Regions from separate parts of the Bradyrhizobium sp. CB82 genome, predicted to be linked through region 1. Evidence: predicted binding sites of a transcription regulator. Region 1 holds the regulator's gene; each other region holds the start of a gene.
The links. Region 1 encodes PhoB, which activates phosphate uptake and scavenging genes when phosphate is short. Its sites were predicted from a motif close to TGTCATNNANCTGTCAT; they were not measured.
Positions count from the first base shown of each region.

Region 2: QA640_RS24895 (glycerophosphodiester phosphodiesterase family protein) is a predicted target of PhoB. The motif match lies at 1,444-1,460, and genes of this name have one in related genera.
Region 3: QA640_RS21195 (RNA degradosome polyphosphate kinase) is a predicted target of PhoB. The motif match lies at 1,409-1,425, and genes of this name have one in related genera.

Region 1 is NZ_CP121650.1:8,804,338-8,808,575, reverse strand. Features, by position in the region: gene pstA (phosphate ABC transporter permease PstA) at 1-51, shown strand, start outside; gene pstB (phosphate ABC transporter ATP-binding protein PstB) at 48-866, shown strand; gene phoU (phosphate signaling complex protein PhoU) at 878-1,594, shown strand; gene phoB (phosphate regulon transcriptional regulator PhoB) at 1,609-2,316, shown strand; gene QA640_RS41735 (GcrA family cell cycle regulator) at 2,396-2,908, opposite strand; gene QA640_RS41730 (aspartate aminotransferase family protein) at 3,367-4,238, shown strand, end outside.
Region 2 is NZ_CP121650.1:5,107,616-5,111,853, reverse strand. Features, by position in the region: gene adh (aldehyde dehydrogenase) at 1-1,321, shown strand, start outside; gene QA640_RS24895 (glycerophosphodiester phosphodiesterase family protein) at 1,553-2,941, shown strand; gene pdhA (pyruvate dehydrogenase (acetyl-transferring) E1 component subunit alpha) at 3,108-4,130, shown strand; gene QA640_RS24885 (pyruvate dehydrogenase complex E1 component subunit beta) at 4,160-4,238, shown strand, end outside.
Region 3 is NZ_CP121650.1:4,398,165-4,402,402, reverse strand. Features, by position in the region: gene QA640_RS21205 (CDP-alcohol phosphatidyltransferase family protein) at 17-559, shown strand; gene QA640_RS21200 (DnaA/Hda family protein) at 668-1,345, shown strand; gene QA640_RS21195 (RNA degradosome polyphosphate kinase) at 1,501-3,690, shown strand; gene ppx (exopolyphosphatase) at 3,706-4,238, shown strand, end outside.

The DNA.
Region 1 (4,238 bases):
GCACTGAACATTGGCGCGCGCATCCTCGGCGCCGAGAGGACTGCAAAATGAGCGATCTGTCCGTTTCCGTAGGTTCCACCGGGCGTCAGGCGCCGCCGATACTGCCTGAGGCTCCGGCCAAGGTGACGGTGCGCAACCTCAATTTCTATTACGGCGAGCACCATGCGCTGAAGAACATCAACCTGACGCTCGGCACCAACCGCGTCACGGCGTTCATCGGTCCGTCCGGCTGCGGCAAGTCGACCCTGCTGCGCATCTTCAACCGGATGTACGATCTCTATCCGGGGCAGCGCGCCACCGGTCAGCTCATGCTCGATCAGACCAACATCCTCGACCCCAAGCTCGACCTCAACCTGCTGCGGGCCCGGGTCGGCATGGTGTTCCAGAAGCCGACGCCGTTTCCGATGACGATCTACGAGAACATCGCCTTCGGCATCCGCCTTTACGAGAAGATCTCCAAATCCGAGATGGACGACCGGGTCGAGAAGGCGCTGCGCGGCGGCGCGCTGTGGAACGAGGTCAAGGACAAGCTCAACGCCTCCGGCCTGTCGCTCTCCGGCGGCCAGCAGCAACGCCTCTGCATCGCCCGCACCGTGGCGGTGCGTCCCGAGGTGATCCTGTTCGACGAGCCATGCTCGGCGCTCGATCCGATCTCGACTGCCAAGGTCGAGGAGCTGATCCAGGAGCTAGCCGAGAGCTACACGATCGCGATCGTCACTCACAACATGCAACAGGCGGCGCGCGTCTCCGACAAGACCGCCTTCATGTATCTCGGCGAGCTGATCGAGTTCAACGAGACCAGCAAGATCTTCACGTCGCCCAGCGACCGGCGCACCCAGGACTACATCACCGGCCGCTTCGGCTGAGGAGACAGGAAATGGCTTCCGAACATACCGCAAAGGCTTTCGACACCGATCTCCAGGAGCTTACGCGGCTCGTTGCGGAGATGGGCGGCCTCGCCGAGCGCATGATCGTCGATTCCGTCGATGCGCTGATCCGCCGTGACGTCGCGCTCGGCCAGCGCGTGGTGGCAACCGACGCCGAGATCGATGCGCTTCAGAAGAAGATCGAGGAGCGCGCCGTGCTCACGATCGCGCGCCGCCAGCCGATGGCGGTCGACCTGCGCGAGATCGTCAGCGCCATGCGCGTTGCGACCGACCTGGAGCGGATCGGCGACCTCGCCAAGAACATGGGCAAGCGCGTCGCAGCGCTCGAGACCGATTTCCACCCGCTAAAGCTGTTCCGCGGTCTGGAACACATGACCGACCTCGTGCAGCAGCAGGTCAAGTCGGTGCTGGACGCCTATGCCGCGCATGACCTGCCGGCGGCGATGATGGTGTGGAAGGGCGACGAGGAGGTCGACGCGATCTGCACCTCGCTGTTCCGCGAGCTCCTCACCTACATGATGGAGGATCCGCGCAACATCTCGTTCTGCATCCACCTGATGTTCTGTGCCAAGAACATCGAGCGGATCGGCGACCATGCGACCAACATCGCCGAAACCGTCTTCTATATGATCGAAGGTCAGGCCATCGCGGACAAGCGTCCGAAGGGCGACATGACGACCTTCGCCACGACCGTGCCGAATACTTAAGGAGCGACGACGCCATGGGCGCACGCATTATGGTTGTTGAGGACGAGGAAGCGCTGACCGAGCTGTTGCGCTACAACCTCGAAGGCGACGGCTACGATGTCGAGACGGTGATGCGCGGCGACGACGCCGATACCCGTCTCAAGGAGCACATCCCCGATTTGATCGTGCTGGACTGGATGCTGCCGGGTCTGTCCGGCATCGAGTTGTGTCGCAGGCTTCGTACGAGGCCCGAGACCAAGCAGCTGCCGATCATCATGCTCACCGCGCGCGGCGAGGAGAGCGAGCGGGTGCGCGGGCTTGCCACCGGCGCCGACGACTACATCGTCAAGCCGTTCTCCGTGCCCGAGCTTCTCGCGCGCGTGAAGGGGCTTCTGCGGCGCGCGAGCCCCGAGCGGCTTGCCACCGTGCTCGCCTATGGCGACATCGAGCTCGACCGCGAGAAGCGCCGCGTCGCGCGCTCCGGACGGCCGATCGACCTCGGCCCGACCGAATATCGCCTCTTGGAGTTCTTCCTGGAGCATCCCGGCCGGGTGTTCTCGCGTGAGCAGTTGCTCGACAGCGTCTGGGGCCGCGACATCTATATCGACGAGCGCACCGTCGACGTCCACATCGGCCGCCTGCGCAAGCTGCTCAATCTCGGCCGCGAGCAGGACCCGATCCGCACCGTCCGCGGCGCCGGCTACGCGCTGGATGATCGGTTTGCGAAGGCCGAGCAGACGTAAAAAAGCGCGCCGGAGGCGCGCTGAATCTCCCGACCGAACGTCCCGGCCTAAAGCCGGGACGTTGCCGTTTGTGACAGGGTCAGCGCGTACCCGGCTTCGTCGGTGCGCGCCGGCGATCGGCTGCCGGCTGGTAGGCGACGCGCGAGTGCTGCGCGCAGTAGGGCAGCCCCGAGAGCGATTTGCCGCCGCAGAAGAAGAAGTCCGGGCTCGAGGGATCGCCGACCGGCCAGTGACAGGTCGCTTCGTTGAGCTCGAGCAGCGACAGGCGCTGGCTCATCGGAACGACATTGTCATAGGTGATCGGGTCGGGCTCGACCTCGACCTCGAAGGCCTGCGCGAGTGCGGTGTTGCCGCGGGCAATCGGGCGGCTCACCCGCATCATGTGCTGTGCTGGGCGCGCCTTGCGCGGCCGGGGAGCCGCCGAGGACGGGCTCTTGGCGCGGCCGGACAGGCCCAGCCGGTGCACCTTGCCGATTACGGCGTTGCGCGTCACATTTCCGAGCTCGGCAGCGATCTGGCTGGCCGAAAGCCCGGCTTCCCAGAGCTTTCTCAATTGCTCGACGCGATCGTCGGACCAGGTCAAAACCGTCATTGCACCCTTTCCTTCGCCGCACGGTCAGCCAATCCTTGGGCCGCGTGGCGATGTCTAAGCCTCGAAAAACCCGTGCTGCCAGAATCCCTTAAGGCTCGCCGGGCGCGATCGAGGCACCCGAACGTTACGCCGGTACAGGAGGACTTAGAGGATCAGAACTGCTGCACGAGATGTCGTATCTGACAGGGGAAACGCTACAATATGGCGTGACTCCCGCGCAAGAGTCTGCGGCTCCGCGTCCACATGTTCCGTAGTAAAAACCCCTCAAAATCACCACCGCAAGACTACGGGTCGCGTGGCCTACAGGGCCTTCTGGCGGCATTGACAGCGGTTTTTCCAAGCATAAAATAGTGACACGTGCCGCCCTTAAAAGGCGGCACGTTTCGTTTTCCGGGCAGGTCAATGATGCGCTGCGCAACGCAGTCTCGTGAGCCGGCCTCAACATTCAAGTGACCGTCATGACCAACAGCGCCGCGACGCATCTGCTTCCCGTCTTCGCCAGGGCCGAGCTCGGCTTCGAGCGCGGCGAGGGCTGCTGGCTGGTCGCGACCAATGGCGAGCGCTATCTCGACTTCACCTCGGGCGTCGCCGTGAATGCGCTGGGCCACGCGCATCCCGCTTTGGTCAAGGCCTTGCAGGAGCAGGCCACGAAACTCTGGCACATGTCGAACCTGTTCCAGAGCCCTGATGGCGAGAAGCTCGCGGTCAGGCTCTGCAACGAGAGCTTTGCGGACTTCGTGTTCTTCTGCAATTCCGGCGCCGAGGCAATGGAATGCGTGATCAAGGTGGTGCGCCGCTATCACGCCTCCAAGAGTCATCCCGAGCGCTACCGCATGATCACTTTCGAGGGGGCCTTCCATGGCCGCACGCTGGCAACCCTCGCCGCCACGGGGGCTGCAAAATATCTCGAAGGTTTTGGTCCGCCGATGGACGGGTTCGACCAGGTGCCGCATGGCGATCTCGAAGCCGTCAAGAAGGCCATCGGCCCGCAGACCGCGGGCATCCTGATCGAGCCGATCCAGGGCGAGGGTGGCGTGCGCTCGGCGCCTCCCGCCTTCTATCGTGCTCTGCGCCAGCTCTGCGACGAGCATGGCCTTCTGCTCGCCTTCGACGAGGTGCAGACCGGCATGGGCCGCACCGGCGATCTCTTCGCGCATCGCCGCCTCGGCGTGACCCCGGACGTGATGTCGCTCGCGAAAGCACTCGGCGGCGGCTTTCCGATCGGCGCGTGCCTTGCGACGGCCGAGGCGGCATCCGGCATGACGCCGGGCTCTCACGGCTCGACCTTCGGCGGCAATCCGCTCGCTGTCTCCGCGGCGAACGCCGTGCT
Region 2 (4,238 bases), 3.7 Mb from region 1:
CGCCAAGGCCGCCTGGGGACGCACCAGCGTCGCCGAGCGCGCCGCGATCCTGAACAAGATAGCCGACCGCATGGAAGAGAATCTCGAGCGGCTCGCGATCGCCGAGACCTGGGACAACGGCAAGCCGATCCGCGAGACCCGTGCCGCCGACCTGCCACTGGCGATCGATCACTTCCGCTACTTCGCCGGCGTCGTGCGCGCCCAGGAAGGCTCGATCGGCGAGATCGATCACGACACGATCGCCTATCATTTCCACGAGCCGCTCGGCGTCGTGGGCCAGATCATCCCTTGGAACTTCCCGCTGCTGATGGCCTGCTGGAAGCTCGCGCCTGCGCTCGCCGCCGGCAATTGCGTGGTGCTCAAGCCCGCCGAGCAGACGCCGGCCTCGATCATGGTCTGGGCCGAGATCATCGCCGATCTGTTGCCGCCCGGCGTCCTCAACATCGTCAACGGCTTTGGCCTTGAAGCCGGCAAGCCGCTCGCGTCCAGCCCGCGCATCGCCAAGATCGCCTTCACGGGCGAAACCACGACGGGCCGGCTGATCATGCAATATGCCAGCCAGAACCTCATTCCCGTCACGCTCGAACTCGGCGGCAAGTCGCCGAACATTTTCTTCAAGGATGTCACCGCCGAAGACGACGATTTCTTCGACAAGGCGATCGAGGGCTTCGTCATGTTCGCTCTGAACCAGGGCGAGGTCTGTACCTGTCCGAGCCGCGCGCTGGTCCATGAGGACATCTACGACCGCTTCATGGAACGGGCGCTCAAGCGCGTCGCCGCGATCAAGCAGGGCGATCCGCGCGATGCCGACACCATGATCGGCGCCCAGGCCTCCGGCGAGCAGTTGGAGAAAATTCTTTCCTATATCGACATCGGCAAGAAGGAAGGGGCGAAGGTCCTGGCCGGCGGTGGCCGCGCCAGCCTCGGCGGCGATCTTGCGGGCGGCTACTACGTCCAGCCGACCGTGTTCCAGGGCCACAACAAGATGCGGATCTTCCAGGAGGAGATCTTCGGCCCCGTCGTCTCGGTCACGACCTTCAAGACCGACGACGAGGCGCTCGCGATCGCCAACGACACACTCTATGGCCTCGGTGCCGGTGTCTGGAGCCGCGACGCCAATCGCTGCTATCGCTTCGGCCGCGCTATCCAGGCAGGCCGGGTCTGGACCAACTGCTACCACGCCTATCCCGCGCATGCGGCGTTCGGCGGCTACAAGCAGTCGGGCGTCGGCCGCGAGACGCACAAGATGATGCTCGACCACTATCAGCAGACCAAGAACCTCCTGGTCAGCTACAGCCCGAAGAAGCTTGGCTTCTTCTGATCGTCGGCGAGGGCGGCGCAACCTTGCGCCGCCCTTTTTCGAACTATGCGAGATAGCGCTGGATGCGTCGCCAACGCGCGCATGTCCCCGTGCATTCAGGAGCTTTTGTCGACCCAGCCCACCGTCATCCGTCTGTCAGAAATTTGCGACAAGAAGACGAGGCGCCGACTTTATTCAGCTCGGTCCTTGTGGCATTCGAAGCGATGCTGCGCAAAAGATGGAGGCACGGCCATGAAGCACAGTCGTTCACAACTGAATTCTCGTGTTGGAGCGGTGCTGCTCGGTGCCGCGGCTTTGGCGTTCCTCTCACCGTCGATGGCTTTTGCACAGACCGGCTCGGCGCCAGCCGGCGCCAAGAACCTCCTGACCCTTGACGGAAAGCCGCCATTGATCCTCGGGCATCGCGGCCTGCCGGGGCTGGTGCCCGAAGAGACCGAGGCATCGTATGACCTTGCCGCGGCCCTCGGAACCGACGCGCTCGAAGAAGACCTGCACCTCACCAAGGATTGTGTATTGGTCGCGCGTCACAACCCTTGGCTGGGCGACAATACCAACATTGCCGAAGTGGCGAAGACCAATCCGGCGGTTGCGGCCCGCAAGCGCACGGTGCCCGGTGTGCGCGTCAAGGCCCCATCTTCCGCCAGCACGCCTGCTGACTACCTCACGGATCTCACCGATCCGGCCGACCCCAAATCGGTGCTGAAATCGCTGATCGTGGACGGCGAGGACCATACCAATGATTGGTCGATCACCGACTTCACCATGGCCGAGCTGAAGGAGTGGGTCGCCGGCACCACCTATGATGCGGCCAACGAAAGGCCGAAGGTCTTCAACGGCAAGTTCCCGATCGTCAGTTTCCAGGACATTATCGACATCGCCAAGGCCAAGAGCAAGGAGACGGGGCGTCCCATCGCCGTCTATCCGGAAACCAAGAATCCCACCTGGAACAATGCTCAGGCGATCGCCAATGGCTGCGGCGGGCCCGGCAGCCACCCGCTCGAGGATGCCCTGATCAAGATCATCAAGGACAACGGCCTCAACGCGAAGGAAGCTCCCATCCTTGTTCAGAGCTTCGAGCCCGGCAGCCTGAAATATATGCGCAGCCGTGGCCTGGAGACGCGGCAGGTCCAGCTCATCGATGGCAACGGTGTCGACTTCAGGAACGGGAAGGTCCTTAACGACAACATCACCAATTCGCGTCCATTCGACTGGACGGTTGCAGGTGACGCGCGCTTGTACGATGCGATGCTAACCTCTGAAGGTCTTGCGGAGATCAAGACCTACGCCGATGGCATCGGTCCGTGGAAGCCTTATATCGTTCCGCTCAGGATTTCTCCGTGGAAGGACAGCAATGCCGACGGCACTCCCTACAAGGGATCGACGCCGGAGGCTTCGACCCAGGAAGCAACCAGCCTCGTTGCCGACGCGCACAAGCTCGGCCTGTTCGTGCACGTTTTCACTTTCCGAAACGAGAAGAAGTATCTGGCTGGCGACTATCACGGCAATCCAAGCCTTGAATATCTAAAATTCTTTCGTCTCGGCGTGGATGGGGTCTTTACCGACTTCACGCATACCGGAGTTGATGCCCGGGCAGCCTACTTGCGAGAGCTGGGCTGGTGAGGCCGGCCCGGGGAGCAATTGTTGCCCGATCGGCGCCAAAGATTTTGCAATATTTCGGTCAGGTTGCAGTGCGGCATAATGAATGTCGCGCGATGTCGCAGCGGTGCTTTCGCACGCGATTGAGTTAGGTTAGAGAGGGCTTAGTTTTCTCTGACCCGGAATTCCAATGGCCGCACCCAAGAAAGCCGCCGCAAGCGCTCCACAGGACAAAACCAACGGCGGTTCGCCCCCGGAATTCACCAGAGAGCAGGAGCTCAAGGCGCTCCGCGACATGCTCCTGATCCGGCGGTTCGAGGAGAAAGCCGGCCAGCTCTACGGCATGGGCGCGATTGGCGGCTTCTGCCACCTCTATATCGGCCAGGAGGCCGTGGTGGTCGGCATGCAGATGGCGCTGAAGGACGGCGACCAGGTCATCACCGGCTATCGCGACCACGGCCATATGCTGGCCACCGGCATGGAGGCCAACGGCGTCATGGCCGAGCTCACCGGACGCCGCGGCGGCTATTCCAAGGGCAAGGGCGGCTCCATGCACATGTTCAGTGTGGAGAAGAAGTTTTACGGCGGCCACGGAATCGTTGGCGCCCAGGTCTCGCTCGGCGCGGGCCTCGCTTTCGCCAACCACTATCGCGGCAACGACAACGTCGCAGTCACCTATTTCGGCGATGGCGCGGCGAACCAGGGCCAGGTCTATGAGAGCTTCAACATGGCGGAGCTCTGGAAGCTTCCGGTGATCTTCGTCATCGAGAACAACCGCTACGCCATGGGCACGGCGGTGTCGCGCGCCTCGGCGCAGCAGGATTTCTCCAAGCGCGGCCTGTCGTTCAACATCCCCGGTCATCAGGTCGACGGCATGGATGTCCGCGCCGTGAAGGCCGCGGCCGATGAAGCGGTTGCCTGGTGCCGCGCTGGCAAGGGCCCGGTGATCCTGGAGATGCAGACCTACCGCTACCGCGGCCACTCGATGTCGGACCCTGCAAAATACCGCACGCGCGAGGAGGTCGAGAAGATCCGCCACGACCAGGATCCGATCGAGCAGGTGCGCAACCGCCTCCTGGCCGCCAAGGTAAGCGAGCAGGATCTGAAGGCGATCGACGCCGAGGTCCGCGACATCGTCAACGCTTCCGCCGATTTTGCCCAGCATGATCCCGAGCCAGATGCTGCCGAGCTCTGGACCGACGTTTACCGCTAAAAGCGCGCAAGCTTTCTTTTGGAGTCGATATGCCAATTCAAGTGCTGATGCCCGCGCTGTCGCCCACGATGGAAAAGGGCAACCTCGCCAAATGGCTGAAAAAAGAGG
Region 3 (4,238 bases), 4.4 Mb from region 1:
TGCCGGGAAGCGCCGCGTGAGTATTCCGAACATCATTACCTTGGGCCGCATCATGCTGGTCCCAATCATCGTCTGGGCCATCGTGTCGAGCCAAATGGAAGTGGCGTTCGGTGTGTTCCTGATCGCCGGGATCAGCGACGCCGTCGACGGCTTCCTGGCCAAGCGCTTCAACATGGCGAGTGAGCTCGGCGCCCTGCTCGACCCGCTCGCCGACAAGGCGCTGCTGGTCTCGATCTATATGGCACTGGGGATCTGGGGCGCCATCCCGCGCTGGATCGTGATCCTGGTGGTCTCCCGCGACATCATGATCGTCGCAGCCGTGATAGTGTCCTGGCTGTTCGACAAGCCGGTCGCCATGAAACCCCTGATGGTGTCGAAACTGAATACCGCAGCCCAGGTGGCATTCGCAGCCTTGGTGCTGGCCGCACTCGCCTTCGGCTTCAGGCCGGAGCCCTATGATATCATCCTGATGGGCCTCGTCACGGTCTTCACGCTCACCTCGGTTTCGCTCTACCTCGTGGAGTGGCTGCGGCACATGAGTACGATCGAGGCGAAATGAGCGCGGACCGGCCCCGCAAAAGGCCAACTCGCAACCGATAGGTCCTTTGGCGCCAAACCCTTTGGCACAGGTTTTTGGCCGGCTCGCCCGGCATGGAGCAAAGCAAGCGTGGCAGGCCGCGTTCATCCCCGACAATTGGCGTTTTCGCTTCCGCATGCGGAGAGCCTCAGCCGGGACAATTTTCTCGAAGGCCCCGCCAATGCCGCCGGTCTCGCCCTGATCAATGGCTGGCCCGAATGGCCGAACCGGATCATGTGGCTGGCCGGGCCCGAAGGCTCAGGCAAGAGCCACCTTGCCGCAATCTGGGCCGAAGAGGCCGGCGCCCGCTCCACCACCGCCAATGCGCTGACCGCGGCCGCCGTGCCTGGGGCGCTCGCCACGGGCGCGCTCGTCGTCGAGGACCTGAAAGCGAAGGACCTCGACGAGCGCGCGCTCTTCCATCTTCTGAACCTCACGCGCGAGGACGGGGCCTATGTCCTGATGACCGGCCGCGATTTACCGGCGGCGCTGGATATCGAGCTGCGCGACCTCCGCTCGCGCTTACGCGCTTTGCCGGTGGTGTCGCTCCTGCCCCCGGACGACCAGCTTTTCCGCGGCCTGATCGTCAAGTTCTGCGCCGACCGCCAATTGAGCGTCGATGAGAGCGTGGTCAGCTATCTCGCCACCCGCCTGGAGCGCTCCTCCGCCGCGGCGCGGCGGGCCGTGGAGCTGCTCGACAGCGAAGCCCTGCGGCTCGGCCGGCCCGTGACCCGGTCGCTGGCCGTCGAATTGCTGCGCGACGCCTGATCTGTTCCAGGGCATGGACTGTTCGCCGCGGCCGCTTGACGGCGCCGAGCGGCGGAACATCAATGTCATCGAAACGTCATCGCACTAACACATGCTCTGCGCCGGTTTTGCGCATAAGTCGCAAGATGAGGCGAAAGAAGATGGATCGACTTCTCATGGACTCCGCGCAAGCCATTGAACTCAAAGAAAAAGAACCGGAATCAGCAGGCCTGCCGGCGATCGCCACGAGCCCCGAGCGATTCATCAACCGCGAGCTTTCCTGGCTGCATTTCAATCGCCGGGTCCTGGAGGAATCGGTCAACCCCCACCACCCGGTGCTGGAGCGGGTGCGATTCCTGTCGATTTCGGCAAATAACCTTGATGAGTTCTTCATGGTCCGCGTCGCCGGCATCAAGGCGCAGGTCCGTGAGGGCATCCCCGAGCGCAGCCCGGACGGCCTGACCCCGTCCGAGCAGCTGGCGCTGATCAACCGCACCGTCTCGCAGCTCGCCAGCGACCAGCAGGCGATCTGGCGCGATCTGCGCGGCACGCTCGCCGACGTCGGCATCGTGCTCGTCGACGGCAAGGACGCCACCAAGGCGGAGAAAACGTGGCTCGAGGACCACTTCCTTCACAACGTCTTCCCCTTGCTCACACCGCTCGCGATCGATCCCGCTCACCCCTTCCCGTTCATCCCGAGCCTCGGCTTCACCATCGCGCTCCAGCTCACGCGCGCCGCCGACGGCAAGCAGATGAACGCGCTGATCCGCATGCCCGGCAAGATCGACCGCTTCGTCCGCCTGCCGGCGGACGGCTTGGTGCGGCTGATCTCGCTGGAACAGATGACCGCCCTGTTCATCAACCGGCTGTTCCCGGGCTACAACGTCCACGGCCAGGGCGCCTTCCGCATCATCCGCGACTCCGAAATGGAAATCGAGGAAGAGGCCGAAGACCTCGTGCGCGTGTTCGAGACCGCGCTGAAGCGCCGCCGCCGCGGATCGGTGATCCGCCTCGAGGTCGATGCAAAGACGCCTGAACAGCTGCGCAACTTCGTGCAGCACGCGCTTTCGGCCGACGACGACGAAGTGTTCCTGGTAGACGGCGTGCTCGCCATGAACGAGCTGTCGCAGCTCACCCGCCTCGACCGGCCCGACCTCGAATTCACCCCTTACGTGCCGCGCCATCCCGAGCGCGTGCGCGAGCACGGCGGCGACATCTTTGCCGCGATCCGGCAGAAGGACCTCATCGTCCACCACCCCTACGAATCCTTCGACGTCGTGGTGCAGTTCCTCCAGCAGGCCGCACGCGATCCTGACGTCGTCGCGATCAAGCAGACCCTCTATCGCACATCCAACAACTCACCGATCGTGCGTGCGCTGGCCGAGGCCGCCGAGGCCGGCAAGTCGGTGACGGCACTGATCGAGCTCAAGGCGCGCTTCGACGAGGAAGCCAACATTCGCTGGGCACGCGACCTCGAGCGCGCCGGCGTGCAGGTCGTCTACGGCTTCCTCGAGCTGAAGACCCACGCAAAGCTGTCGATGGTCGTGCGCCGCGAGGGCGGCAGCCTCACCACCTATGTTCACACCGGCACCGGCAACTACCATCCGGTGACCGCGCGCATCTACACCGATCTCTCCTACTTCACCTCGGACCCGACCATCGGCCGCGACGCTGCGCGCGTGTTCAACTTCATCACCGGCTATGCCGCACCTAGCGACCTCGACAAGATGGCGGTGTCGCCGCTGACGCTGCGCAAGCGCATCATCGAGCACATCCAGGGCGAGACCGCGCATGCGCGGCACGGCCGGACCGGTGCGGTCTGGATGAAGATGAATGCCCTGGTCGACCCTGATATCATCGACGCGCTCTATGAGGCATCTCAAGCCGGCGTCCAAGTCGAGCTCGTGGTGCGCGGTATCTGCTGCCTGAGGCCGGGTATCCCCGGCCTGTCGGAGAACATCCGCGTCAAGTCGATCATCGGGCGCTTCCTCGAGCACGGCCGAATCTACTGCTTCGGCATGGGCCAGGGCCTGCCGAGCACGAAAGCGGCTGTGTATATCTCGTCAGCCGACATGATGCCGCGCAATCTCGACCGCCGTGTCGAGGTGCTGTGCCCACTGCAAAATCCGACGGTGCATCAGCAGGTTCTCGAACAGATCATGGTCGCGAATCTGAAGGACAATGAGCAGAGCTGGCAATTGTTGCCCGATGGATCGTCAACGCGTATGAAGGCCGCGAAGGGCGAGGAGCCCTTCAACGTGCACAATTACTTCATGACAAATCCGAGTCTGTCCGGCCGTGGAAAGTCGCTCAAGGAATCCTCACCGCGGCGTCTCACGCGCCGGAACGAACGCCATCAATCCTGACCGGAGATTGTTGCCGTGACACGGCCGCGCAAACGTGGCGCAAGCGTCGCGGTGATCGATATCGGCTCCAACTCGGTCCGTCTCGTCGTCTACGAGGCGCTCGCGCGCAGCCTCATTCCGATCTTCAACGAGAAGACGCTCTGCGGCCTCGGCCGGGAGGTGCAGAGCACCGGTCTGCTTGCGCCGGACGCGGTCGACAAGGCGCTGACTTCGCTGAAGCGATTTCGGGCGCTGTGTCGCGTGATGCAGGTCGGGCGCGTCTTTGCGATCGCGACCGCCGCGTGCCGCGACGCCTCCAACGGCCCCGACTTCATCGCCAAGGCGGAGCGCATCTGTGCGGTAAAGATCGAGATCCTGTCGGGCCCGCGCGAGGCGCGACTCTCGGCGCTCGGCGTCATCTCCGGCATCCATCATCCCGACGGCATTGTCGGAGATCTCGGCGGCGGCTCGCTTGAGCTCGTCGAGGTCCACCGCAACAGCGTCCGCAGCGGCGTGACGCTGCCGCTCGGCGGACTCGCCCTGCAGGATCTCGCGCACAAATCGTTGAA